One region of the Bacillus daqingensis genome, then DNA from elsewhere that is predicted to be linked to it. Evidence: predicted binding sites of a transcription regulator. Region 1 holds the regulator's gene; the other holds the start of a gene.

Region 1 (12,376 bases):
TTCAAACTGCTTTTGAGACCGTTTTTCTAATCCAATGTGACCGAATATCGAACCTCGGTGACTAGCGAGGCCTTCCAGATTTAATACGGGCCATGACTTTTTTTGAAGCTCTTCCAGCCAAACCGTTTTTCTAGTGCCGGTATAACCTCCAATTACAATTGCCTTCCATGGCAAAGTGGACAATCGCTCCAGTTCGACCTGCACATATCTTCTGATTGAGCGTATTCCGCCTTCCAGCTGGAGAACCGGCAGCTTCAATGAGGCAAACAGGGAGACAAAACTTCCGCTTCGCATCCCGCCTCTTGCACAGGCTATAACGACTGGTTTTGCTCCGTTTTCCGTCAGTTCTTTTATCGTCTGGTAATATTCCGGAAGCTTTTCAGCAAAATGTGTAATTCCGATATCTTTTGCACGCTCGGGGTCCACCTGCTTATACGTAGTGCCGACTTCAACGCGCTCCTCGTCCGTAAAGAGAGGAAGGTTAATGCTTCCCGGATATGAAAAATGTGCAAATTCTCCCGGTGAGCGGACATCAACAACTGGCAGGTTTTTCTCCAGCATTTTTGTTACCTGTATGGAGGGAAGTTCAAGGGTACTCATCGTTTGTTCACCTGCTCTTTCAGTATCCCCGGATATGAAAAAAGCTGTTCGATCAGCTCGAACAGCCACCCTTCTTCCGGGTTTCAAATGCACGTTCAGCAGAACAAATCGCTTTATTTATCGTTCGCGTTGTTCATTGCTTTCATCATTTGATTAATTTTCTTTTGAGACGGATTCATGCCCATCTGCATCATCATCACTCGCAGCATTTTTTCATTAATCGGCGGATTCTTCTTCATATAATTCATCATATATTTTCTCGCGATGAAAAAACCAAGTGCAATTCCTGCCAGTAAAGCGATGACAATTAACAATATCGCAAGCCACAGCTGCATCGCCTGACCCTCCTTCTACTCACAATTCCTAACCTCCATTAGTATACATGAGAGCAGTCCATTTGCAAAGAAGCTTTTGGACAGGATTCGCTATTTATCAGCTAAAAAACAGATGGTCTGATTCAACTCAGACCATCTGGAACACGGCACTTATTTGTTTAAAAGCTGTTTAAATCGGTTTACAACGTTGTCTGTATGGAATCCATACTCCTTCATAATCTGATCACCTGGTGCTGAGGCACCAAATGTTTCAATCCCGAGCACAGACCCTTCTGAACCAGTATAACGCTCCCATCCAAGCGGAGAAGCTACTTCAATAGCCAGTCGAGCCTTCACATCGGATGGCAGTACAGATTCTTTATACGCATCTGACTGCTTGTCAAAGCGGTCCCAGCTTGGAACAGATACAACTGATACAAAAATGCCTTCTTTTTCAAGCGCAGACTGTGCATCCACTGCTAGTGACACTTCTGAACCTGAGGCGAGCAGCAGGCCGTCTGGACGTCCATTTGCTTCGCTAATTACATACGCGCCTTTTTTAACACCTTCCAAAGCTGAATCCTTTGACCCTGGCAGCACTGGCAGGCCTTGTCGAGTCAGCACGAGTGCGGTCGGATGATCCTTAGATTCAACAGCAAGTCTCCAGGCCGCAGCTGTCTCATTGCCGTCAGCAGGTCGAATAAGGGAAAGCCCTGGCATCGCACGGAGAGATGGAAGCTGTTCAACCGGTTCGTGAGTTGGACCGTCTTCCCCAACAGCGATACTGTCATGTGTAAAGACAAACGTAGACGGAATTTTCATCAAGGCTGCAAGCCGGACTGCCGGTCGCAGGTAATCAGAAAAGACGAAGAATGTAGCGCCGTAAGGTTTAACTCCCCCGTGAAGAGCCATGCCATTAACGGCAGCCGCCATTGCAAATTCTCTTACGCCGAACCAGATGTTTCGTCCTGCGTAGTTGTTGCGGCTAAAGTCTTCTTCACCATTCAGCATCGTTTTATTGGATGATGCAAGGTCTGCAGACCCTCCAAACAGATTAGGTACCCGGCCGGCAATGGCATTTAGCACTTCGCCCCCGGATGCTCTTGTAGCGGATTTATCGCCTTCCTCATATACAGGGATATCTGCATCCCAGTCTTCCGGAAGCTCGTTGTGAATCGCTCGTTCGAGCTGTGCGCCGAGCTCGGGATATTCTTCTTTATAAGACGCGAAAAGATTGTTCCACGCCTCTTCCTGCTGCTGTCCTTTTTCTTTCTGACTGTTGTAATGCGCTTTTACTTCGTCAGGAATATAGAACGGTTCTTTATATTCCCAGTTGTACGCTTTTTTAGCAGCTGCAGCTTCTTCTTCTCCAAGCGGAGCACCGTGGGAAGCCGACTTCCCGCTCTTGTTCGGAGACCCGTACCCGATAACTGTCTTTACTTCAATCATCGATGGACGATCATCCGCTTTCGCTTCTTCAACAGCTTTTGTGATTGCTTCAAGGTCATTGCCATCCTCTACGTACAATACATGCCATCCATACGCACGGTACCGGTCAGCTACGCTTTCAGAGAATGACTGGTGCAGATCGCCATCCAGTGAGATGTCGTTGGAATCGTAAAGAACAATCAGTTTACCGAGTTTCAGGTGTCCAGCGAGAGAGGCCGATTCAGCCGAAACCCCTTCCATTAGATCACCATCTCCACAGATCGTGTACGTATAGTGGTCGATCAGGTCGTATCCAGGCTTGTTATACACTGCGCTAAGGTGCGCTTCAGCCATCGCAAAGCCCGTAGCCATCGCAATTCCCTGTCCAAGCGGTCCAGTAGTTGCCTCAACGCCGGGGGTGTGCTTATATTCAGGGTGGCCAGGAGTACGGCTGTTGAACTGTCGGAAGTTCTTCAAATCATCAAGCGTTACATCATAGCCGTGCAGGTGCAGCAGGCTGTAAAGCAGCATGGATCCATGACCTGCTGACAGGATGAATCTGTCCCGGTTAAACCAGTCAGGATTCGCCGGGTTGTGCTGCATAAATTCAGTGAATAACTTGTACGCCATCGGTGCAGAGCCCATTGGCATACCCGGATGTCCGGAATTAGCTTTTTCAATGCTGTCAATTGATAGGGTACGGATCGTATTAATCGACAGTTGATCAACGGAAGTGGTCATTGTCATGAATTAACACCCTCACTTTGCGTTTTAATTTACCTTACTCGTTTTATGATATATGTTTCGCACCGGTTAGACAACCAGAAAACGAAACTTTGCACACAATTGTACGTACGTCTGCAGACTGGCGTATCGTTGACAGGCGCGGGTTCAGTCTATTTGTTCATTCAATGAACAAATAGACTGATAAAAAACCATTCCTTTAAAAGAATGGTTTATCTGCTAATGAATAATATTGTTGTTCCGTTTTTCCGCTTTCAGCTTTTCCGGCGTTACATCATTTCCTTCTTCATCAACCACTTTAACAGAGCTCAGTTGATTACGAAAACTGCTGCGAACGTTTTTTAAATATTCCTGGCGCAGCTCTTTTTGTTCTTTTTGTTCTTTGATAGATAAACCGTCTGCCTTAGCTTTTTTAGCTAATAGGTTAATCCGGTCGAGTTTTTCTTTACTGATCACCTGTAACATGCCTCCAATTATAAATAATAGGTTCATTTTACCGGTTCACAGAATCGTTTTCAAGCAGTCTGCTCTCATTCACGTATTCCCGGTACCTTCTGTGAGCAGTAGCTTTGGAAACCGTAAATCCAAGCCCACGCATCATGACTGCAATCTCATGAAACGTCATTCCGTTGTGACGAAGCCGGACGATTTCCTCTACCGGGACCTCCATTTTTTTACGGCCGCCGAGGCGATGCCGTTCCAAATTATTGTGAGGTTTGTAGCCGCCATCAACCGCCTTCTTCATCCCGCGCTTGATCTTCGCATTTTGAAGCTTGCGCTGATATTCTTCGACAAGCGATACAATTTCCAATACCATTGAATCAGTCTCTGAAACTTGCAGCTTCCCATTATCCTTAATGGAATAAACAGTGCAGTCATATTTACGAAGCTGGTGCAGTAGAGCCATCCTGGCATTCCCTCGTCCAAGCCGGGTTTCATCCTGAATAAGCAAACAAGCATCTTCAGTTTCTTTCATTCCCTCCAGGATCGTGAGAATCCCAGGCCTGTCGACGTCATAACCGCTCGCTTCCTCCCGTTCAATTTGTACCGTATTCATTCCCCATTCTTTTGCAGCTGCCGCCAGCTCTTCTTCCTGCCGTGCCAACGAACTTTGCTGTGTTTCTTTTTCAGTGCTTACGCGGCAGTATATAAAAGCATTCACTCTGATGCCACTCCAATCCACTCGCCTGGTACGGTTAATGATTGTCCAGGATAAATTGTTTCATTGTCCAGCTCATTTTCCTGCTTCAGCCAGTATACGGTTTCTTCCAGCTTCATGTCCAGCTCTTCAGACATAGAATCAGCTACAGTCCAAAGTGATTCACCTTCCTTCACCACGTGTTCGCCGTCGGCCGGCATAACAGGATGATCTTCTCCGGTTACCCCGGCTGCTGAGAAAATAGCAGCTGCTGCAAGTAGTGATGTTACTGGTCCTGTGATGTTCCAATGCCTGATCATAACTGTTCGCCCCTTTGTTCGCAGGAATATTTGTTCGTACATTCTATAAACAGCTTACAAGGAACGAACGTTCGTGTCAACATTAAAATAGAACGAACGTTTGCGAAACCTTTGTTCTCATGCTATACTTTTCCATAAGGAAATATAAGCTCGAATGTTTCTAACCTAAAATAATGAGGTGTTTACATGACGAAATTATCCACCCGGCAGCAGGCGATCCTCGATTTTATCCGGGATGAGGTCAAGGATAAAGGCTATCCTCCGTCCGTCAGAGAGATTGGTGAAGCAGTCGGTCTCGCTTCCAGCTCGACCGTTCACGGCCATCTTTCCAGATTAGAAAAAAAAGGCTTTATTCGTCGCGATCCTACAAAGCCGAGAGCGATTGAAGTTATTGGTCAGGAGGGTGACCAGTCTATTGCGCATACCCCGTCCATCTCTGTTCCTGTAATTGGTAAGGTAACGGCCGGGCAGCCGATAACCGCGATTGAAAATGTTGAAGAGTATGTTCCACTTCCGGCTAGTCTCGCACAGGATGAAGAATCGTTTATTCTGGAGATTTCTGGTGATTCCATGATCGAAGCCGGTATATTCGACGGTGATTACGTCGTTGTACGCCAGCAGGCCCATGCGGATAATGGAGATATTGTCGTAGCCATGACCGATGAAAACGAAGCTACTGTCAAACGTTTTTTTAAAGAGAAGGATTATTTCCGCCTTCAGCCGGAAAACGCTTCTCTCGAGCCGATCATCTTAGATTACGTTCAAATTCTCGGTAAGGTTGTCGGGGTGTTCCGCACGCTTCATTAAACGGGAATAACCGATGACTGTACAGCAGCGCCTCCTGAACAATCAGGAGGCGCTGCTGTTTTATGCGGCTAAATTCACAAAAGAAGAGCTGTCCGGATGCGGACAGCTCTTCGCTATTCTTAATACGTCTGGATGTACTGCTCGCGCTCCCAAGGGTGAACCTGGGTGGCAAACATATCCCACTCAATTTCTTTCGCTTCAATGAAGTGTTCCAGAGCATGGCTTCCGAGTGATTTCGTAATCGTCTCGTTTTTTGCCAATGCTTCAATCGCTTCTTTCAGTGATGCAGGAAGCGCCTGGATGCCTTCTGCTTCACGCTCCTGTGCATCCATCGCATAGATATTGCGGTTTGTTTCTTCTGGCGGAGTAAGCTTCTTGCGCACCCCGTCAAGGCCTGCTGCCAGAAGTGCTGCCATTGCCAGATACGGATTAGCTGCAGGGTCTACGCTGCGTACCTCGATACGTGTGGAAAGACCACGTGAAGAAGGAATACGCACGAGCGGTGAACGGTTACGCATGGACCATGCGATGTAGCAAGGTGCTTCATAACCTGGTACGAGTCGTTTGTAGGAGTTAACGGTTGGATTCGTAATGGCAGTAAAAGCATCTGCATGCTTAAGAATACCAGCCAGGAATTGCATAGCTGTTTCACTCATGCCAGTTTCTGTTGACTCATCATAGAATGCATTATCTTTTTCACTGCGGAAAAGAGACATGTTTGCATGCATTCCATTACCATTCACACCGAAAAGCGGCTTTGGCATGAATGTAGCATGCAATCCGTGTTTACGCGCAATTGTTTTAACAACGAGCTTAAACGTCTGGATATTATCAGCTGTTGTAACAGCATCCGCGTATTTGAAGTCAATCTCATGCTGACCAGGTGCTACCTCGTGGTGGGAAGCTTCAATTTCAAAGCCCATATCCTCCAGTTCAAGCACGATGTCGCGTCGGCAGTTCTCCCCAAGGTCTGTAGGCGCAAGGTCAAAATATCCGCCTTTATCATTAAGTTCAAGAGTCGGCTCTCCGTTTTCATCATTTTTAAACAGGAAGAATTCCGGCTCAGGTCCAATATTGAAGTCGGAGAATCCGAGATCTTCTGCTTCTTTAAGTACTTTTTTAAGAATTCCGCGTGGATCACCGGCAAACGGCGTGCGGTCTTTATCCGGGTTGTGAACGTCACAAATCAGACGAGCCACTTTTCCTTTTTCGGGAGTCCAAGGGAATACAACCCACGTTTCAAGGTCCGGATGAAGATACATATCGGATTCTTCAATTCGAACGAAACCTTCGATGGAGGATCCATCAAACATCATCAGATTGTCGAGCGCTTTTGGAAGCTGGTCCACCGGGATTTCAACGTTCTTGATGATTCCCAGCAAATCAGTGAACTGTAGTCGGATAAACTTAACGTTTTCCTCCTCAGCCATTTTCATTATGTCTTTTTTAGTCGTATTGCTCATGTTTATATTCTCCTCCTTCGATAATCTGAACAGCTTCAGGTAATTCTGAAAACTGCGATAGTTGTATCCTACCGAACTTTACGAGTGATGAAAAGGTGATTGTCAGATAATCTAACAGGGAAATTTTCTGACAATCAAAATCGTGGTTCATGTGCTTTTGACTGAAATCATCGCCTTTTATCTCACCTATAATCCATCTTCATCTGTTTTTCTCGTGTTCTCTGCTTATTCCATTTGACACAGCTGCAGCGGCCGCTTCCGTTACTGCTGTTTTTACATGTTCAAACGTGAGCCCGCCCTGGACATATGCTCGGTAAGGCGGTCGCAGCGGCCCGTCAGCTGAAAGCTCAATACTTGCGCCTTGAACAAATGCACCGGCTGCCATAATGACATCGTCGCTGTATCCCGGCATTGGAGAAGGCTGTGGGGTGACATGCGCATCTACTGGGGAATACTGTTGAATTGTTTGGCAGAAGGCCGTCATTTCTTCGGCAGAGTTAAAATGAACAGACTGTATTAAATCTGTGCGCGCTTCACAAGCTTTCGGGTCGACGGTCATCCCTGCTTTTTCGAGAAGAGCTGCCGTGAATACAGCTCCTTTGAGTGCTTCGCCAACAACATGAGGAGCAAGGAAAAAGCCTTGAAACATACCATGCAGGACTCCTGTCGTCGCGCCCCCTTCTGCTCCAATTCCGGGAGCTGCAAGGCGATTTGCACACTTCTTCAGCAACTCATCCCTCCCGCAAATATAACCTCCGGTAAGCGCTAAGCCTCCCCCCGGATTTTTGATCAGCGAACCAGCGATTAAGTCAGCACCTGCGTGGCCCGGTTCTTTATCTTCCACAAATTCACCGTAACAATTATCTACAAACACAATTACATCCGGATAAACGGCTTTTAGCGATCGAATGACCTGCTCCATCTCTTTTATTTTTATGGAAGGACGATCTCCATACCCTCTGGAACGCTGGATTCCGATCACTTTTGTTCGGTCAGTTATCTGCCTTAACACTTCATTAACATCAATGCTGCCGTTTGTTAACTCAATTTCTCTGTACGATATATTGTAATCCTTAAGAGAACCGCCCCCAGCTTCTCCTTTTAATCCAATCACCTCCTCAAGCGTGTCATAGGGGCGGCCCGTGATATAAAGCAGTTCATCACCAGGCCGCAGCACGCCGAATAAAGCGGTGCTGATCGCATGAGTACCAGAGACAAACTGGCTTCTGACAAGTGCTGATTCAGTAGTAAATACATCGGCATATATTTCTTCGAGCTTATCTCTTCCCGCGTCGTCATACCCATATCCTGTAGACGGCGCAAAATGAAAATCAGACACCTCCGCTTTTCGGAATGCATTTAACACTCGCTTTTGATTTGTTTCTACCGTTTTACCTATTGTGAAAAACCGTTCCAACAAGCTGCGGTGGACAGCTTCACTCATAGCAGTAATCGTAGATCGTTCCATCATAATAACAGCCGGTTAAGTCTCCGGCTTTTCCCTCCTCTTTCTCATCACTTCATTGGCTATAGCCGTCTCGGCAGGTGCGTAGCCAGAAAATTCATATTCATCGGTCGTTTCATTGAAAGTTTCATTCGTAACAATTGTTTCCTGTTTTAATCGATGCAGAAATTTACCTTCCGAAGCTGCAAAGCGGACGACGTAAGGAAGAAATTGTGCCTTCAGCTGCTGCTCAAGTTTTTGAAACAGAAGCGCAATATCATGGGGATCCTTTGCGCTGACTGCAATTGAGTTTCCGGAACCTGCTGACGGAACATGATGTCCTTTTATTAGATCTTTTTTGTTATAAACCGTCATTGCAGGTACAGTCCCAGCGCCAAGCTCGTCTAACAGCGAATGTACCGAAGCTTCATGGTTGTCAGCATCTGCGTGAGAAGCGTCTACAATATGCAGGAGAAAGTCCGCTTCCTTCACTTCTTCAAGAGTTGATCGGAATGCGGCTATGAGCGTTGTCGGCAGTTGTTGAATAAAACCAACTGTATCGGTTAATAAGAACTGAAATCCTGAAGGCAGCTTGACTTTTCTCGACAGCGGGTCCAGTGTCGCAAACAGCTTATCCTCTATAAACGTTTCGCTTTTTGCCAACTGTTCAAGCAACGTCGATTTACCGGCATTCGTGTAGCCTACCAGGGCGATTTGAAAGACCTCTTTTTCTTTCCGGTTTTCCCTGTAGCGCGAACGGTGGCTTGTCACTTCATTCAGCCTGCGTCTAAGCTCGGCCATCCGGCTTCGTATATGGCGCTGGTCGGTCTCGAGCTTCGTTTCACCAGGCCCACGTGTTCCAATTCCGCCTCCAAGTCGCGAAAGGGACGTTCCCTGGCCTCGCAGCCTCGGCAGCGTATAGCTTAACTGTGCAAGTTCAACTTGCAGCTGACCTTCTCTGGAATTGGCCCTTTGAGCAAATATATCCAAAATCAACTGCGTTCGATCAATGACTGCAGCTGGCAGAGCTGCAGTCAGGTTTCGCAGCTGCGTTGGCGAAAGTTCATCATTGAAGATGATGAGCCCGGCTTCATGCTCTTCGGCTGCTGCTGAAAGCTCCTCCACTTTTCCTGGACCTATGTATGTTGCTGCACGAGGTGCCTTTAACGTCTGAATGACCCTGGCCACCGGTTTTCCCCCTGCAGTTTCTGTCAGAGCCGAAAGCTCATCCATCCGGTAGTCGAATGATTGTTCACTTTGCTGCTGCTTACGTACACCTGTTAATATGACCGTTTCGTAATGACTTGTCATTCTCCGCCTCCTTTAAAGCTGACCTGCAGAAAAAAACCCGGCATGAACCATTCATCCGGGCTCTCTTCATTAAGACGAGGGAGCAGGTTTATCCTGATTAAACTGGACGTTCCTTTGAGGGGAAAAAGTAGAAATGGCGTGTTTATAAACGAGCTGCTGTTTTCCATCTGTGTCGAGTATAACGGTGAAGTTATCAAAGCTTTTAACAAGTCCACGCAGCTGAAAGCCGTTCAGCAGGAAAACGGTAACCGGAATGCTTTCTTTACGCAGTTGATTAAGAAACTGGTCCTGAATATTAACTGGCTGCTGTTTCATATTGCTCTTCCCCCTCCTGAATAAATCAGAATGATTGTCTTGGCGGACCGGCAAAACGGGAGATCTCACCGATAACCGCTTTTTCTCTTTCTTCCCTGTCCCCGCTCAAATCAAACCACGTTACTGGCAGCTTATTCCGAAACCAAGTAAGCTGCCGCTTTGCGAATCTGCGCGTATTCTGCTTCAGCTGATTGAGGCAAGCATCCAACTCCTGTTCACCGCGAATATAAGGGAACAGCTCTTTATAACCGATGGCCTGGGAAGCCTGCGCATTCATTCCGCATTCCGCATAAAGCTTTTCAGCTTCCTCTATAAGACCGGATGCAGCCATCAGCTCAACACGTCTGTTGATCCGGTCGTATAAAACCTCGCGATCATGAGCGAGGCCGCAAAGTAAAAAGCGGTAAGGACTCTCCTTTGCAATTTCTTCTATGCTGGATACGGGCGCTCCCGTTACTGCATTAATTTCAAGCATTCGAATGACTCGCTTTACATTATGAGGATGCACTGTTTCTGCTCCAGCAGGGTCCGTTTCTTTCAATTCTTTATATAGAGCGGCCCCACCGTATTTATGAGCTTGATCTTCAAGCTTCTTTCTGACTTCGGGGTCAGAATCGGCGGAAGAAAACTGATAGCCGTAAAGCAGACTCTGAATATAAAGTCCTGTTCCTCCGCATAGAATTGGCGTTTTACCTCTGCTGCGAATATCTCGAATCGCGTCTGCTGCCCCCTGTTGAAAATCGGCTGCCGAAAATGATCCGCACATAGGCACAACATCGATCAGGTGATGAGGAATTTGCAGCAGCTCTTTTTCAGTCGGTTTTGCTGTTCCAACGTTCAGACCTCGATAGATCTGCATCGAATCTCCGCTTATAATCTCGCCATCAACTTCCGCCGCAGCTTTTAACGCAAGCTCTGTTTTTCCTGAAGCTGTCGGTCCCGCTATAATAATCAGTGTTTCTTTTTTCACTTTAACTCATCCCCGCAATCTATATAGCCGTAGTGAAATGAGGCGTGCTTCCGGTAAAGCCGCTTGAAGCCCAATTGATCAAAACGACTGCTTGTATAATGATCTTTGAGAATGAGTCTGCTGGCTGCGACCCGTTCCGCCTCTTTTATAAAGTGAAGGTCCGGCTCCCCATGATCAGCAAATTCCCGCAGCGGGTCGATTGCCGCGGATGAAGACACCGGTTTGTCAAACATAGGATCCAGATAAACATAGTCAAACTGATTATCTTCACACGTCTTTAGAAATGCTTCGGCACGAGCATTTATGAGCTTGATTCGTTTTGCTGCGTCGTTAAATGGAGCATCCAGCTTCTCAGCCATGTCAATACTTTCATGCATTAAAATATAAATCGGCCAGCTGCTTTCAAGCGCCGTTATGTTAGCGCCATTCCATGCCATCAGCAAACTGTCGCTGCCCATACCAAATGTACAGTCAAGAACGTCGGCACCGCTTATTTCGGGCATAAGACGAATCAATGGGTCCAAGCTGCCGTTTTGCTGATCGTGCACTCTTAAATGAGCTGAACTCGGATGGAAGGTCAGCGGCCGTGTATTTTCCGCTGCATAGAGACGAAGGCTGCCGCCCCCAGCAAGAAATGCCGGACGTGCACGCACGGTGTTGGAAAAAGAGCCGTGCCTTTCACAGAATTCCAACCCGTATCGATGTGCAAAATCCTCCGCGTACGGCCGGTACCGTTCAGCGTTTTTTCTGCCGGTTGTTACAACGGGGATGTCCATCAGTTCATCACCCGCTTAAACATTTTTTCTATTTCATATGTGGAGAAATGAATCATCACCGGGCGGCCATGCGGACATGTATAAGGGGCTTCACATTTTCTCCATTGCTCCAGCAGCCCTTGCATCTGCGTGTGAGGAAGACTGTGGTTAGCTTTAATGGATGCTTTACAAGCAAGCAGTGCTGCTGCGTCATTTCGAAAAATGGAAAGATCAATTTTACCTGATTTTGTCACGTAATCAATCAGCTCATAGACCGCTCTTTCTTCGCCGCCTTTGGGAAACCAAGTGGGACATTCCCGAACAAGGTAAGATGAAGTTCCAAACGGTTCCAAATAGATACCCGATTCTTCAAGCTGGGTATGATATTCGTTCACAGCCGCAGCTTCCCGCGCGGCTAAATCAATTGTAATCGGAACCAGCAATGTTTTCAGTTCTCTTGCGGGTGAAGCGAGTTTTTTTAAGTAATACTCATAGTTGATCCGTTCCTGAGCTGCGTGCTGGTCGACCAAGTACATGCCGGTTTCATTTTGACCGATAATATACGTTCCGTGTAACTGACCAACGACCTCCAGCGATGGAACTGAGGGCTCAGGGAAGTCTTGCGGTTCAAGGAACTTACCGTCCTTTTGAGCATGTTCTGCGCGCTCCTCTTTTTCTGAAGAGTTCGATTCAGGGGATGGACCGGACATCTCGTCAAAATCGGTTGTTGACTCAGTCGTTTTAGAAGAAGATGCCTCTCTCGGCGG
Region 2 (12,376 bases), on a different contig from region 1:
CGTTAGCGGAGCCGCGTTTACAAGCATTTCCACTGGTGATATACTACGGAAGGATTTTTCTGACGGGGGCGTTTACATATGATGAAAAAAATGAACCGGCGCGGTACTGCCAAGCCGGGAACTCCGTTTACAAGAGCGGTGTTCGAAATTGGCCACGTATTAGTCGGAGCGGCAATCGTCGCGATTGCGTTTAACTTATTCCTGCTGCCGAATCAGATTGCATCCGGCGGCGTAGCCGGTATTTCCACCTTGTTTCTGCACGTTTTCGGCTTTGAGCCTGCTTATACGCAGTGGGCGTTCAACATCCCGCTCTTTATTGCAGGCGTGCTTCTGCTTGGCGGGAGCATCAGCGGAAGTCTGTTTTACGGAGGCAAAACGCTGATCGGGACGTTATTTTTACCGTACGTCGTTTACTTAACGAGAAACTGGGAGCCGACAACAACGGATCCATTGCTCGCATCGATTATGGGGGGCGTCGGCGTCGGCGTCGGACTTGGCATCGTGTTCCGGTCGAATTCATCGACCGGGGGAACGGATCTTGCGGCTCAAATTATCAATAAATACACCGGGATGTCGCTTGGGGCGTGCGTCTTTGTTATGGACGGCCTTGTCGTTACATCGTCCGCGTTTATATTCGGATTTGAGTTTGCCCTTTATGCGCTGATTGCGCTGTTCATTACAGGGAAGACAATCGACATCGTGCAGATCGGCTTCGGCTATTCGAAGATGGTCATGATTATTTCTGAATATGAGGAAGAGGTCAAACAAGGATTGCTCACGCAGGTCGACCGTGGAGTGACTAAGCTTGCCGGTTACGGGGGATATACAAACCACGATCGTCCTGTACTCCTCTGTGTCGTCGGTCGCAATGAAATAACGAAATTGAAGCAGCTCGTACGGACTATCGATCCCAGTGCGTTTGTAATCGTAAGTGATACGTCGGAAGTTCTTGGAGAAGGTTTCAAAAGACGGTGAATCGGTTATAATGGTTAAGACGGGATTTCTATATCCTGCCAGTTCTTTTATGTATTTTTTAATTCGAGGAGGGGAATGTATGAAGAAAATGGTTGCAGGTCTTTTTGCTGCTTCTCTGCTGCTTGCAGCATGCGGAGATAACGGTGGAGACAACGAGCCTGCCAACGACCCGGCAGACAACAACGCGAACAACACGAATGAGGAAGCTGCTGACAACAACAACGGCGGAGACGATGGAGAGTACGATCTCGCAAACGGGGAAGAGCTCTACCAGGGTAACTGTGCTTCCTGTCACGGCGGTGAGCTGGAAGGCGGAACAGGTCCAGCACTTGAAGGATATTCCTTCGATGAGGTACTTAGTGCGATTCAGGAAGGCCCTGGAAGCATGCCGGCTGACCTCGTTGAAGGCGATGACGCTGAAGACGTAGCAGCATGGGTAGAAGACCAAGGATAATACAGGAGTCTGCAAACACATATGTGAAGAGAGCATCTGATTCAGGTTATTTAACCATGTCAGGTGCTTTTTTTCTTGCGTTTTGAAATGAAATTGTAAACTTTCTGTTGCTTTTTTTAAAAACGCTTCGTGGTATAATAGCAAAGTTGACGATTCGAGAAAATCGACAAAGAACGACAATCGTAGTGTTTTGTGATAGGGGAAAATGGGACTTTTTATAGTGGGAAGTGATGCATTTTGATCGAAATGAAAGACGTCTGGAAAACATATCCGAACGGCGTCATGGCGGTCAACGGATTAACGGTATACATACAAAAAGGCGAGTTTGTTTATGTAGTGGGACCGAGTGGCGCAGGAAAATCAACCTTTATTAAAATGATGTACCGGGAAGAGCGGCCTACCCGGGGAGATATTGTAATCAACGGCCAGAATCTGCGATTGATGAAGGAACGTCATGTTCCGTACTTAAGACGTGACATCGGCGTTGTGTTTCAGGATTTCAAGCTGCTTCCATCGATGACGGTGTTTGAGAACGTGGCGTTCGCGATGGAGGTTATTGAAGCGGGGCGCGACGATATCCGCAAGCGTGTCATGAGCGTTCTCGATATCGTACGGCTGAAAAACAAAGCGCGGTTTATGCCGCATGAGCTTTCCGGCGGGGAACAGCAGCGGGTCGCCATTGCAAGAGCAATTGTGAACAGCCCGGCCGTTCTCATTGCAGACGAACCGACGGGGAACCTGGACCCGGATACCTCGTGGGAAATCATGCACATTCTTGAGGAAATCAACGAGCGCGGCACAACGGTTGTCATGGCTACACATAACCGCAGCATCGTAAACAACATGCGAAAGCGTGTCATTGCGATCGAAGGCGGCCGCATCTCCCGTGATGAAGTAAGGGGGGCATACGGCTATGAAAGCTAGAACAGTCGGCCGGCACATGAAAGAAGGCGGAAAAAACATCGTCCGCAACGGCTGGATGACGTTTGCATCTGTCAGTGCCGTAACGGTCATGCTGCTCGTTGTCGGCGCCTTTCTCATGGTGATATTAAACGTAAATCATTTTGCAGATTCACTGGAGAGTGACGTGGAAGTCCGCGTCTTTGTTGACAGAGAAGCAGAAGAAGCCGAACAGGAAGAATTGGAGGCTTCGATTGGCACCATTCATCAAGTCGAGGACGTGGAATTTATTCCGCGAGATGAGGGGCTGGACAACTTCATTGAAAGCCTCGGCGAACAAGGTGATTATTTTGAAAACCTCCGGGATGAAAATCCGCTGAATGATGTGTTTGTCGTACAAGCTGTGGATCCTCAGGATACAGAACTTGTAGCTGAGGAAATTGATTCGTTAAGCTATGTAGATGATATTGAATACGGATCCGATATTTTTGAACAGCTGTTTGCAGCGACAGACTTTGTTCGTATCGTCGGTTTGGTACTGATTGTCGGGCTGCTCTTTACAGCCGTTTTTCTTATTGCCAATACAATTAAGCTGACGATCATGGCACGTAAGACAGAAATACAGATTATGAAGCTTGTAGGAGCGACGAACAGCTTTATCCGCTGGCCATTCTTTATAGAGGGTCTGCTGCTGGGCGTCTTCGGTGCAGCGATACCGATTATTCTGCTTACTTACGGTTATCAGCGCTTCTATGATTCAATCGGAACAGCGACCGGGCTGGAGTTTTTCAACTTCCTTCCGGCTAATCCGCTGATTCTGCAGACATCGATCCTCCTGCTCGTGATCGGAGCGGTCGTCGGTGTTTGGGGAAGCCTGATGAGTGTAAGAAAATTCCTTCGTATTTAATGCATACAATCTACTAGTGAAAGGGGCAGTGCAGATGTCGATTCGGAAGACACTGCTTGGTTTCTCTGCAGGCCTGCTCCTCCTCTCTCCCGGTGTTGCCTTCGCGGACAACACCGGTGATGAGCTGGAGGAACAGATCGAGGAGTACCGGGAACAGCAGCAAGAAACAGAACAGGAAGCGGAACAAACGGAAGAGGAATTGGATGAAGTCGAACGTGAAATCGGCGAAGTGCAGACAGACATTCGGGACCTCGATGAACAAATGAGTGAAACTGCAGGTAAGATGAACGAGAAGCAGGGAGAAATTGATACGACAACCGATCGGACAGAGGAGCTTCGGGAAGAAATCGAAGAAACCGAAATCCGGATTGACGAGCGGGATGACGTGCTCAAGGAGCGCGTACGCTCCATGCATCAGTCCGGCGGTTCTGTCCGCTACATTGAAGTGATTTTAGGCGCACAAAGCTTTGGCGATCTGCTTGAACGGGTGTCGACGCTTCATAACATAGCCTCCCAGGACCGGGAGATTCTCGATGAACACATAGCAGATATGGAAACGCTGGAACGTGCCACAGCAGAGCTGGAGGAGCAGCTGGAAGCGTTAGAAACGCAGATGGCAGAGCTTCAGTCTCTTCAGGCTTCATTGGAAGCACAGACAGCGGAGAAAGATACGCTTTTAGAAGAACTGGCAGAACGAGGGTATGTGTTGGAAGACAGTCTGTTCTCACTTGAAGAAGAAACAGAATTTCTTGCTGCCCAGGAAGCCGCTGCCGAGCAGGAGCTGGCAGAATGGGAAGAAGAGCAGCGTCGGATCGAAGAGGAACGACGCTTAGAAGAAGAGCGACGCGCACGTGAGGAAGAAGAGCGGCGCCAGCGCGAAGAAGAAGAGCGTCAGCGAGCTGCTGAGGAGCAGCGCCAGGCAGAAGAAGAGGAAGAAGCAGAACGCCAGCGCGAGCAGGAACGTCGTGAAGAAGAAGAGCGTCGCCAGCAGGAAGAAGAGGAAGAAACACAGGTAGCTGCTTCATCCGGTTCTGAAAGCTCGTCTAGCAGTTCAAGCAGTTCAAGCAGTTCCGGCAGTTCCAGCAGCTCAAACAGCTCAAACAGCTCCAATTCTTCTGAGAGCAGCTCTGAAAGCTCGTCCGGCTCTGGCTCTTCGGAAAGTACTTCATCGGAGCAAGCTGCACCATCATCCGGATCAGCGACGTTCCACCGCCCGGCAGACGGACGTGTTACATCAGGATTTAATCCAAACCGGCGCCATCCGGTGCACGGAGATGTCCGGCCGCACCGCGGAATCGATTATGGCAGTGACGGCGGCACAAATATTTATGCTGCAGAAAGCGGAACCGTATCTTCTGCAGGATGGATGGGCGGTTATGGAAACACCGTTGTCGTGACACATGTCATTAACGGACAGACGTACGCGACGCTTTACGCACATCTGGCTTCGATGAACGTGTCGGCAGGGGACCGTGTCGGCCGCGGCGAAGTGATTGCCACAATGGGAACTACCGGAGTTTCAACTGGTGTACACCTGCACTTTGAGGTTCACCCCGGGGGATATGCCGGCGGTTCATCTGCCGTCAATCCGGCATCGTATCTTCCATAACTAAACTTGAATCCACTATTTCGCCGTCCGGCTCTCATGCCGGGCGGTATTTTGTTGATTCTCTTCTTTCATTTCAAAGGGGCTCCCTTTTGTGTAAGCTGGTGAAACGTTAAAAAGCAGCTTTACGTAAATGTACGAAGGAGGGATATGCATGGATGGTATAATCATTGCCTTACTTGCTGCCATTTTCGCAGGAGTTGCTTTGATTAGGAATGGGAGTCGGCTGAAAGAGTGGCTGGAAAACAATAAACAGCCCGAAGAATCCTGGAACGTCCGCATAGTATCCAAACGAAAGGAATCGAAACGTCGATCAAGTCCGGGCCGGAGTGGAGGCGGTTTCTCAGTTGGAAGAAGCCAGGTGAAAAGAACGTATTTTGTCACATTGCAATTCAGTGATGAGAGCAGGCAGGAATATCGTGTAAGCAGCAGGCTCGATGCTCAAATGAAAGAGGGAGAGAAAGGAACGGCAGTTCTTCAAGGAACAAGAGTCGTTTCGTTCATGCATCATTTCTCTGCTTGATTCAGCTGAGAACGTCCCGATTATGGGATGTTCTCGTTTTTTAACATATGATTGCTTGCTTTCATCGCTGTGAAATATTATGTAACGGTTTTTGCTTTCTTTCAATTTTTAAGTGGATTCTGTTATGATTGTAGACAATACCTGATCGATCAGGGGGAAGACATTTTCGCTATGAATGGGGTGGGAATATGAACAATCGAATATTTCTGCCGGTCGTATTTGTTCTCGCACTGTTAATCGGTGCGGGCGGTATGTTTGCATATCTGTCTGTTTCAGACAATCAGGAAGCGGCACCGCAGGAAAATACATCCGAGCAGGCATCTGCCGAAAGTGATGATGACAGCAGCCAGGGCAGCACCGAAAGCACCGGTTCCGAGCCGGATGATGATCAGATACAGCGTGCGATGGAAATGATTCTTGACACATATCTGGAAGATGTAGATGAGCAGCAGCTTATCGAAGGGGCCATCTCCGGAATGATTGAAACGTTAGATGATCCTTTTTCTGACTTTATGAATGAATCAACCGCTGAGGAATTTATGAACTCACTGGAATCGTCATTTGAAGGGATTGGGGCAGAAGTCAGCATGACAGACGGCCGTGTTACGATCGTGGCACCATTTCGCGATTCGCCGGCGGAAGATGCAGGACTTCGGCCAAATGATCAGATTATCGAAATTGATGGAGAAGATATAGAAGGACTTTCGCTTTATGATGCCGTACTGAAAATTCGCGGGGAAAAAGGAACGACGGTCACGCTGACGATAGACCGTCCCGGAATGTCGGACTATATGGACGTCGATGTTGTGCGCGATGAAATTCCGGTGGAAACAGTATACGGAGACATTGTGGAACAGGACGGCCAGAGCATCGGAGTTCTTGAAATCCGTTCTTTCTCTGAAAATACAGCTGAACGGTTTGAAGAAGAGCTTGGTGAGCTTGAGTCAGAAGGCATCGATGGCCTGATGATCGATGTCCGCGGTAATCCCGGCGGATATCTGCAAAGTGTTGAAGACATTGGAGACCTGATTATTCCTGGTGGAGAAACAGTCGTTCAGATCGAGGACCGGGAAGGAGACAGAACCCGGCACGTTTCCAATCTGGAAGAAGAAAAGGATTATCCAATTGTTGGATTAATTAATGAAGGAAGTGCCTCTGCATCTGAAATTCTGGCAGCGGCTCTGCAAGAAGCAGGCGGCCACGATATCGTTGGTACGACGACGTTCGGCAAAGGTACCGTTCAGCAGACAATGCCGATGGACGACGGCAGTCAGCTCAAGCTGACACTTTTCCGTTGGCTTACATCAGACGGCAATGACATCAATGAGGAAGGTGTCAGTCCGACCGTAGAAGTTGAGCAGCCTGATTATTTCTACAGCACGCCGATTGATGCGGAAGAACCGCTCGTACTCGATATGTTCAGTGAGCATGTCGAAAGTGCACAGGAAATGCTGACAGGCCTCGGTTACGAAACCGATCGGACAGACGGCTATTTTGATGAAGCAACAGAAGACGCCGTCCGCTCGTTCCAGGAGGATGAAGGACTTGATGCAAGCGGCGAGATCAACGAAGAAACTGCTGATGCGATTCAGGAACGGATCATTGAATCCGTTCAGGATCAGGAAAACGATCTTCAGTATCAGGAGGCACTCAACCTGTTGCTGGAACAGGCTCAGTAAATAATTGTAAGGGAGACTCCGGATCCGCTTCCGGAGTCTCTTTTTCATGAACACATCACGTTGTGTCCCCGAATATCATGCGTTTGTTCACCTGATCGTATAAAGCGGACTATTATTGATAAAATATATGGGTATAATGGTGAGAAATGATACGAAAAGTTAATCGAAAAATGCTGTTCTTTTCCAATAATTCCTTTAGAATAGAATATACAGGTTTGTTTAGGAGGGAATCACCATGGGATCCGTTTTGCTTGAAGCGTTAACGGCGGTTGGCAGACTGTTTCTGCATCCGCTGACATACATATTTGTGCTTGGGCTGTTTCTTTATCATATAAAACGTGTAAAGCGGGAGAGGCGTCATTTTCATACGAAGGTGCATGACGTTGTCAGTGCGCTGCTTTCACCGGTACCTAAAGCACTGATCGCCGGATTCACTGCAGCGGTTGTTTTTGTCGTAACCGGGGTCGAGCTGTCCTATGCACTTCTGCTGCTGTTTACAGCAGTTTGGCTGCTTCAGCTTCCGCTCCGCCATGCTTCCTGGTACAGCTTTACGGTAACCGCAGCTGTTACCATGCTTCTACTGCCCTTTTTACCAGCCGGGGGCACCGATTCTGCCTGGCTGAACGGTATGCTTGCGTCTCTTCAGGAAGTGAATATGCTTCACTTGGGCGTGCTGCTCGTAACGCTTATGCTGCTTGAAGCCGTTTTATTCCGAACGGCGGCTTCTTCTTCTCCGCTTTTGCAGAATAGTCCTCGCGGCAAAATGGTCGGGGCTCACACCGTATCGAACCTTTGGCTGATGCCTGCGGTGGTGCTCGTTCCAGCGGGAGGAGCTGTTTCACAGGGATGGTGGCCGCTGCTGGACGGAGGGACCGGAACGTTTGGCTTTATGCTGATTCCGTTTCTGCTCGGCTATCAGGTGAAGGCGCAGTCTAGTTATCCAGATGTCGCATCGGAGCGAGTTGGAGCGAGACTGTTTGTGACGGCTCTTCTTGCCGGTGCTTTCTTCGCAGCCTCTTTCTTTATGCCGGTAATGATTTACGCAGCCGCCGCTGTTGTTCTCCTCGGCCGTGCGAGCGCCGGATGGGCGTTTGAGGCAGCAGACCGAAGAAGTGTCAGCATTTATACCGCACGGGAAAACGGGCTGACGGTGCTTGGTGTACTGCCGGGATCGACTGCTGAGAAGCTGAACATTCTGCCGGGCGAAACCATCGTCAAGACAAACGGTGTGCAGGTGGAAACGCAGGCCGCATTTTACGAAGCGCTGCAACAGAGTTCTGCGTATGCGAAGCTGGAAGTAGTAGACCGCGACGGCGAAAAGCGAATTGCGCAGGCGTCGATTTATGAGAACGATCATTATTTAATCGGATGCCTGTTTATTCCGGATGACGAGAACACAAATTTATCGCTGCGCGGACTCCGTTCTCTTGTCGTCCTTCGTCAGGATCGCAGAGAAACCGCAGGTGCTGACGAAGAGAAGGAAAATACTCACGAAGAAAAAAGCAGCTGACTGTGCTGCGCGGCTGTTCCGGAACATTTCCGGAACAGTTTTTTGACGTATAAGACCGGACGGACTGCTTCCAAATCAGGAACAGAATGTATGTTCGCACGGAGCTGCATTTCGTGATATAATGGGTGAATCAGGATAAAATCGGGTATTAGATGAGGAGAATAAAGTTTAATGAGGGAAGGCAAGGTGACAGAACGTGGCTGTTGAAACCTATCCATTTAAGTTAGAATCCAAATACAAGCCTGCAGGCGATCAGCCGCAAGCAATTGAAAAGCTCGTAGAAGGCATTCAGCAGGGAGAGAAATTCCAGACCTTGCTGGGGGCTACCGGAACAGGTAAAACATTTACGATGTCCAACGTGATCGAACGGGTGAAAAAGCCGACGCTGATCATTGCTCACAACAAAACACTTGCCGGACAACTGTACAGCGAGTTTAAAGAGTTTTTCCCGGAAAACCGGGTCGAATATTTCGTCAGCTACTATGACTATTATCAGCCGGAAGCATATATTCCGCAGTCGGATACGTTTATCGAAAAAGATGCCAGCATAAATGATGAAATTGATAAGCTGCGCCACTCCGCGACGAGTTCACTGTTTGAACGCGACGATGTCATCATCGTGGCCAGCGTTTCCTGCATTTACGGCCTGGGTTCCCCGGAGGAATACCGGGATCTTGTTGTGTCATTAAGGACCGGCGATGAGCGTGAACGCAATGACCTGCTGCGACAGCTCGTCGATGTGCAGTATACGAGGAACGATATCGACTTTCAGCGGGGAACGTTCCGTGTGCGCGGAGACGTCGTGGAGATATTCCCGGCTTCCCGCGATGAACACTGTTTACGAGTGGAGTTTTTTGGTGATGAAATCGACCGGATCACTGAAGTAGATGCGCTGACTGGAGAAGTGTTAGGCGAACGGCAGCACGCTGCTATCTTTCCGGCTTCCCACTTCGTTACACGGGAAGAAAAGCTGCAGCGTGCAATGAAGAACATAGAGGCGGAGCTTGAGACCGTTTTAAAGGATATGCATGACAGAGGCAAGCTGCTGGAGGCTCAGCGGCTGGAACAGCGGACACGCTACGATCTGGAGATGATGCAGGAGCTCGGATACTGTTCCGGAATTGAGAACTACTCGCGGCATCTGACGTTCCGGGAGGCCGGGGCAACTCCGTACACACTGCTTGACTATTTCCCGGAGGATTCCCTCATTATTATTGACGAGTCCCACGTGACGCTGCCGCAGGTCCGAGGCATGTACAATGGCGATCAGGCCCGTAAAAATGTACTGGTTGACCACGGCTTCCGGCTTCCTTCGGCAAAAGATAACCGTCCGCTAAAGTTTGAAGAGTTCGAAAAGCACATCCGGCAGATCGTGTTTGTATCTGCTACACCAGGTCCGTATGAGATTGAGCATACAAAAGAAATGGTAGAGCAGATCATCCGGCCGACCGGACTGCTCGATCCGACGATTGATGTGCGGCCGATTGAAGGACAGATTGATGATCTGATTGAAGAGATCCGGCTGCGGCGCGAGCGCGGTGAACGTGTGCTTGTCACGACGCTGACGAAAAAAATGTCGGAGGACCTGACGAGCTATTTAAAAGAGGTCGGGATTAAAGTGCAGTACCTTCATTCAGACATTAAAACGCTGGAACGCATTGAAATTATCCGTGAACTGCGTCAGGGAGAATTCGACGTCCTTGTAGGGATTAACCTGCTTCGGGAGGGACTCGACATTCCGGAAGTGTCACTCGTTGCGATTCTGGATGCGGATAAAGAAGGCTTCCTCCGGGCAGAGCGTTCGCTGATTCAGACGATGGGACGGGCGGCTCGTAACTCGAACGGTCACGTTATTATGTACGCAGATAAAATGACGAACTCCATGCAGGTGGCGATCGATGAAACGACACGCCGCCGTTCCATACAAAAAGAGTATAACGACAAGTACGGAATTACACCTACGACGATTCAAAAAGCAATTCCGGAGCTGATAAAGGCAACATTCGCTGCTGAGGAAGACGAAACATACGAAGCGCTTGAAAAAGCACCGAATAAAAAGCTGACGAAAAAGGAACGTGAAAAAGTAGTGGAGCGTATGGAGCTTGAAATGAAGCAGGCTGCTAAAGACCTCGACTTCGAGCGAGCTGCTGAACTGCGTGACGTCATCTTAGAATTGAAAGCGGAAGGATGAGACAAACATGGCTTTAGATAACATTGTTGTGAAGGGGGCCAGATCCCACAACCTGAAAGATATTGATGTGACGATTCCGAGAAACAAGCTCGTTGTCATGACCGGTCTCTCAGGGTCAGGGAAATCTTCGCTCGCTTTTGACACGATTTACGCGGAAGGGCAGCGGCGCTACGTGGAGTCCCTGTCTGCTTACGCCCGTCAGTTTCTCGGCCAGATGGATAAACCGGACGTTGATTCGATTGACGGACTGAGCCCGGCTATTTCCATTGATCAGAAAACAACGTCGAAAAATCCAAGGTCGACAGTGGGAACCGTTACGGAAATTTACGACTATCTTCGCCTGCTGTTTGCGAGAGTCGGAACGCCGATCTGCCCGGTTCACGGAGTGGAAATCACTTCACAGACGGTAACGCAGATGGCAGACCAGCTCATGGCATACGAAGAGCGCACAAAAATGCAGATTCTCGCACCGGTTGTTTCCGGACGCAAGGGAACGCATGCGAAAGTACTGGAAGATATAAAGAAACAGGGTTATGTCAGAGTCCGCGTCAATGGAGAGATGCGTGAAGCGGCAGAAGAGATAACACTCGATAAGAATAAAAAGCATAATATCGAAGTCATTATCGACCGGATCATGATAAAGGAAGGAATTGAAACACGGCTCACGGACTCGCTTGAGACGGCACTGAATTTTGCTGAAGGTCAGGTCATTGTCGATGTAATTGACCAGGAAGAGCTGCTGTTTAACCAGCACCACGCCTGTCCGCACTGCGGCTTTTCCATAGGCGAGCTGGAGCCGCGGATGTTCTCCTTTAACAGCCCGTTCGGCGCATGCTCGAGCTGTGACGGTCTCGGCCATAAGCTTGAGGTGGATGAGGAGCTGATTATACCTGATCCGTCGCTGACGCTGAACGAACATGCGATTGCGGCTTGGAAGCCGACAAGCTCCCAGTATTACCCTTCGCTCCTTGCAAGCGTCTGCGCTCACTATAAAATTGATATGGACAAGCCGTTTAAAAAGCTCTCAAAAAAGGAAAAAGCGATTATACTTGATGGAAGCGGCCGCGAAAAAATCCACTTTCGCTACGAGAATGAGTTTGGACGCGTCCGCGAGAAGGATATTTACTTTGAAGGCGTGCTGAAAAACGTCGCCAGACGCTACCGGGAAACTGGATCAGACTATATCCGCGAACAGATGGAGCAGTACATGGCTCAAAAACCATGTCCGTCCTGCGATGGGAACCGTCTGCGCGAGGAATCGCTGGCGGTAAAAATAGACAGCCGGCATATTGGGGAAGTAACCGATATGTCGATCTCCGAAGCAGATCAGTTTTTTGACAGCCTGACGCTGTCGGAAAAGGATATGACAATTGCCCGGATGATACTTCGTGAAATTAAGGAGCGGCTCGGGTTCCTGGTAAATGTCGGTCTTGAGTATTTGACGCTGTCACGTTCGGCAGGAACGCTTTCCGGCGGAGAAGCGCAGCGAATCCGGCTCGCTACTCAAATCGGATCTTCTCTCATGGGCGTGCTTTACATTCTCGATGAACCATCCATCGGGCTGCATCAGCGGGACAATCACCGGCTGATCAGCACGCTCGAAAGAATGAGGGATCTCGGCAACACGCTGA

Evidence for each region. Region 1 encodes LexA, which represses DNA repair genes until DNA is damaged. Its sites were predicted from a motif close to CGAACATATGTTCG; they were not measured.
Region 2: a site for LexA is predicted at 8,638-8,651, ahead of uvrB (excinuclease ABC subunit UvrB). Genes of this name have one in related genera too.

What each region holds. Positions count from the first base shown of each region.
Region 1 covers NZ_JBHSGK010000003.1:478,177-490,552, reverse strand. The annotation lists gene mnmH (tRNA 2-selenouridine(34) synthase MnmH) at 1-600, opposite strand, end outside; gene ACFO4L_RS03725 (YneF family protein) at 714-935, opposite strand; gene tkt (transketolase) at 1,086-3,083, opposite strand; gene ACFO4L_RS03715 (DUF896 domain-containing protein) at 3,306-3,542, opposite strand; gene ACFO4L_RS03710 (YneB family resolvase-like protein) at 3,580-4,248, opposite strand; gene yneA (cell division suppressor protein YneA) at 4,245-4,544, opposite strand; gene lexA (transcriptional repressor LexA) at 4,731-5,351, shown strand; gene glnA (type I glutamate--ammonia ligase) at 5,471-6,814, opposite strand; gene ACFO4L_RS03690 (methionine gamma-lyase family protein) at 7,014-8,258, opposite strand; gene hflX (GTPase HflX) at 8,298-9,569, opposite strand; gene hfq (RNA chaperone Hfq) at 9,639-9,884, opposite strand; gene miaA (tRNA (adenosine(37)-N6)-dimethylallyltransferase MiaA) at 9,910-10,854, opposite strand; gene ACFO4L_RS03670 (class I SAM-dependent methyltransferase) at 10,851-11,630, opposite strand; gene mutL (DNA mismatch repair endonuclease MutL) at 11,630-12,376, opposite strand, start outside.
Region 2 covers NZ_JBHSGK010000011.1:170,169-182,544, forward strand. The annotation lists gene ACFO4L_RS10435 (YitT family protein) at 79-975, shown strand; gene ACFO4L_RS10440 (c-type cytochrome) at 1,055-1,429, shown strand; gene ftsE (cell division ATP-binding protein FtsE) at 1,667-2,353, shown strand; gene ftsX (permease-like cell division protein FtsX) at 2,343-3,236, shown strand; gene ACFO4L_RS10455 (peptidoglycan DD-metalloendopeptidase family protein) at 3,271-4,845, shown strand; gene ACFO4L_RS10460 (DUF2500 domain-containing protein) at 4,997-5,365, shown strand; gene ACFO4L_RS10465 (S41 family peptidase) at 5,554-7,044, shown strand; gene ACFO4L_RS10470 (hypothetical protein) at 7,280-8,554, shown strand; gene uvrB (excinuclease ABC subunit UvrB) at 8,751-10,745, shown strand; gene uvrA (excinuclease ABC subunit UvrA) at 10,753-12,376, shown strand, end outside.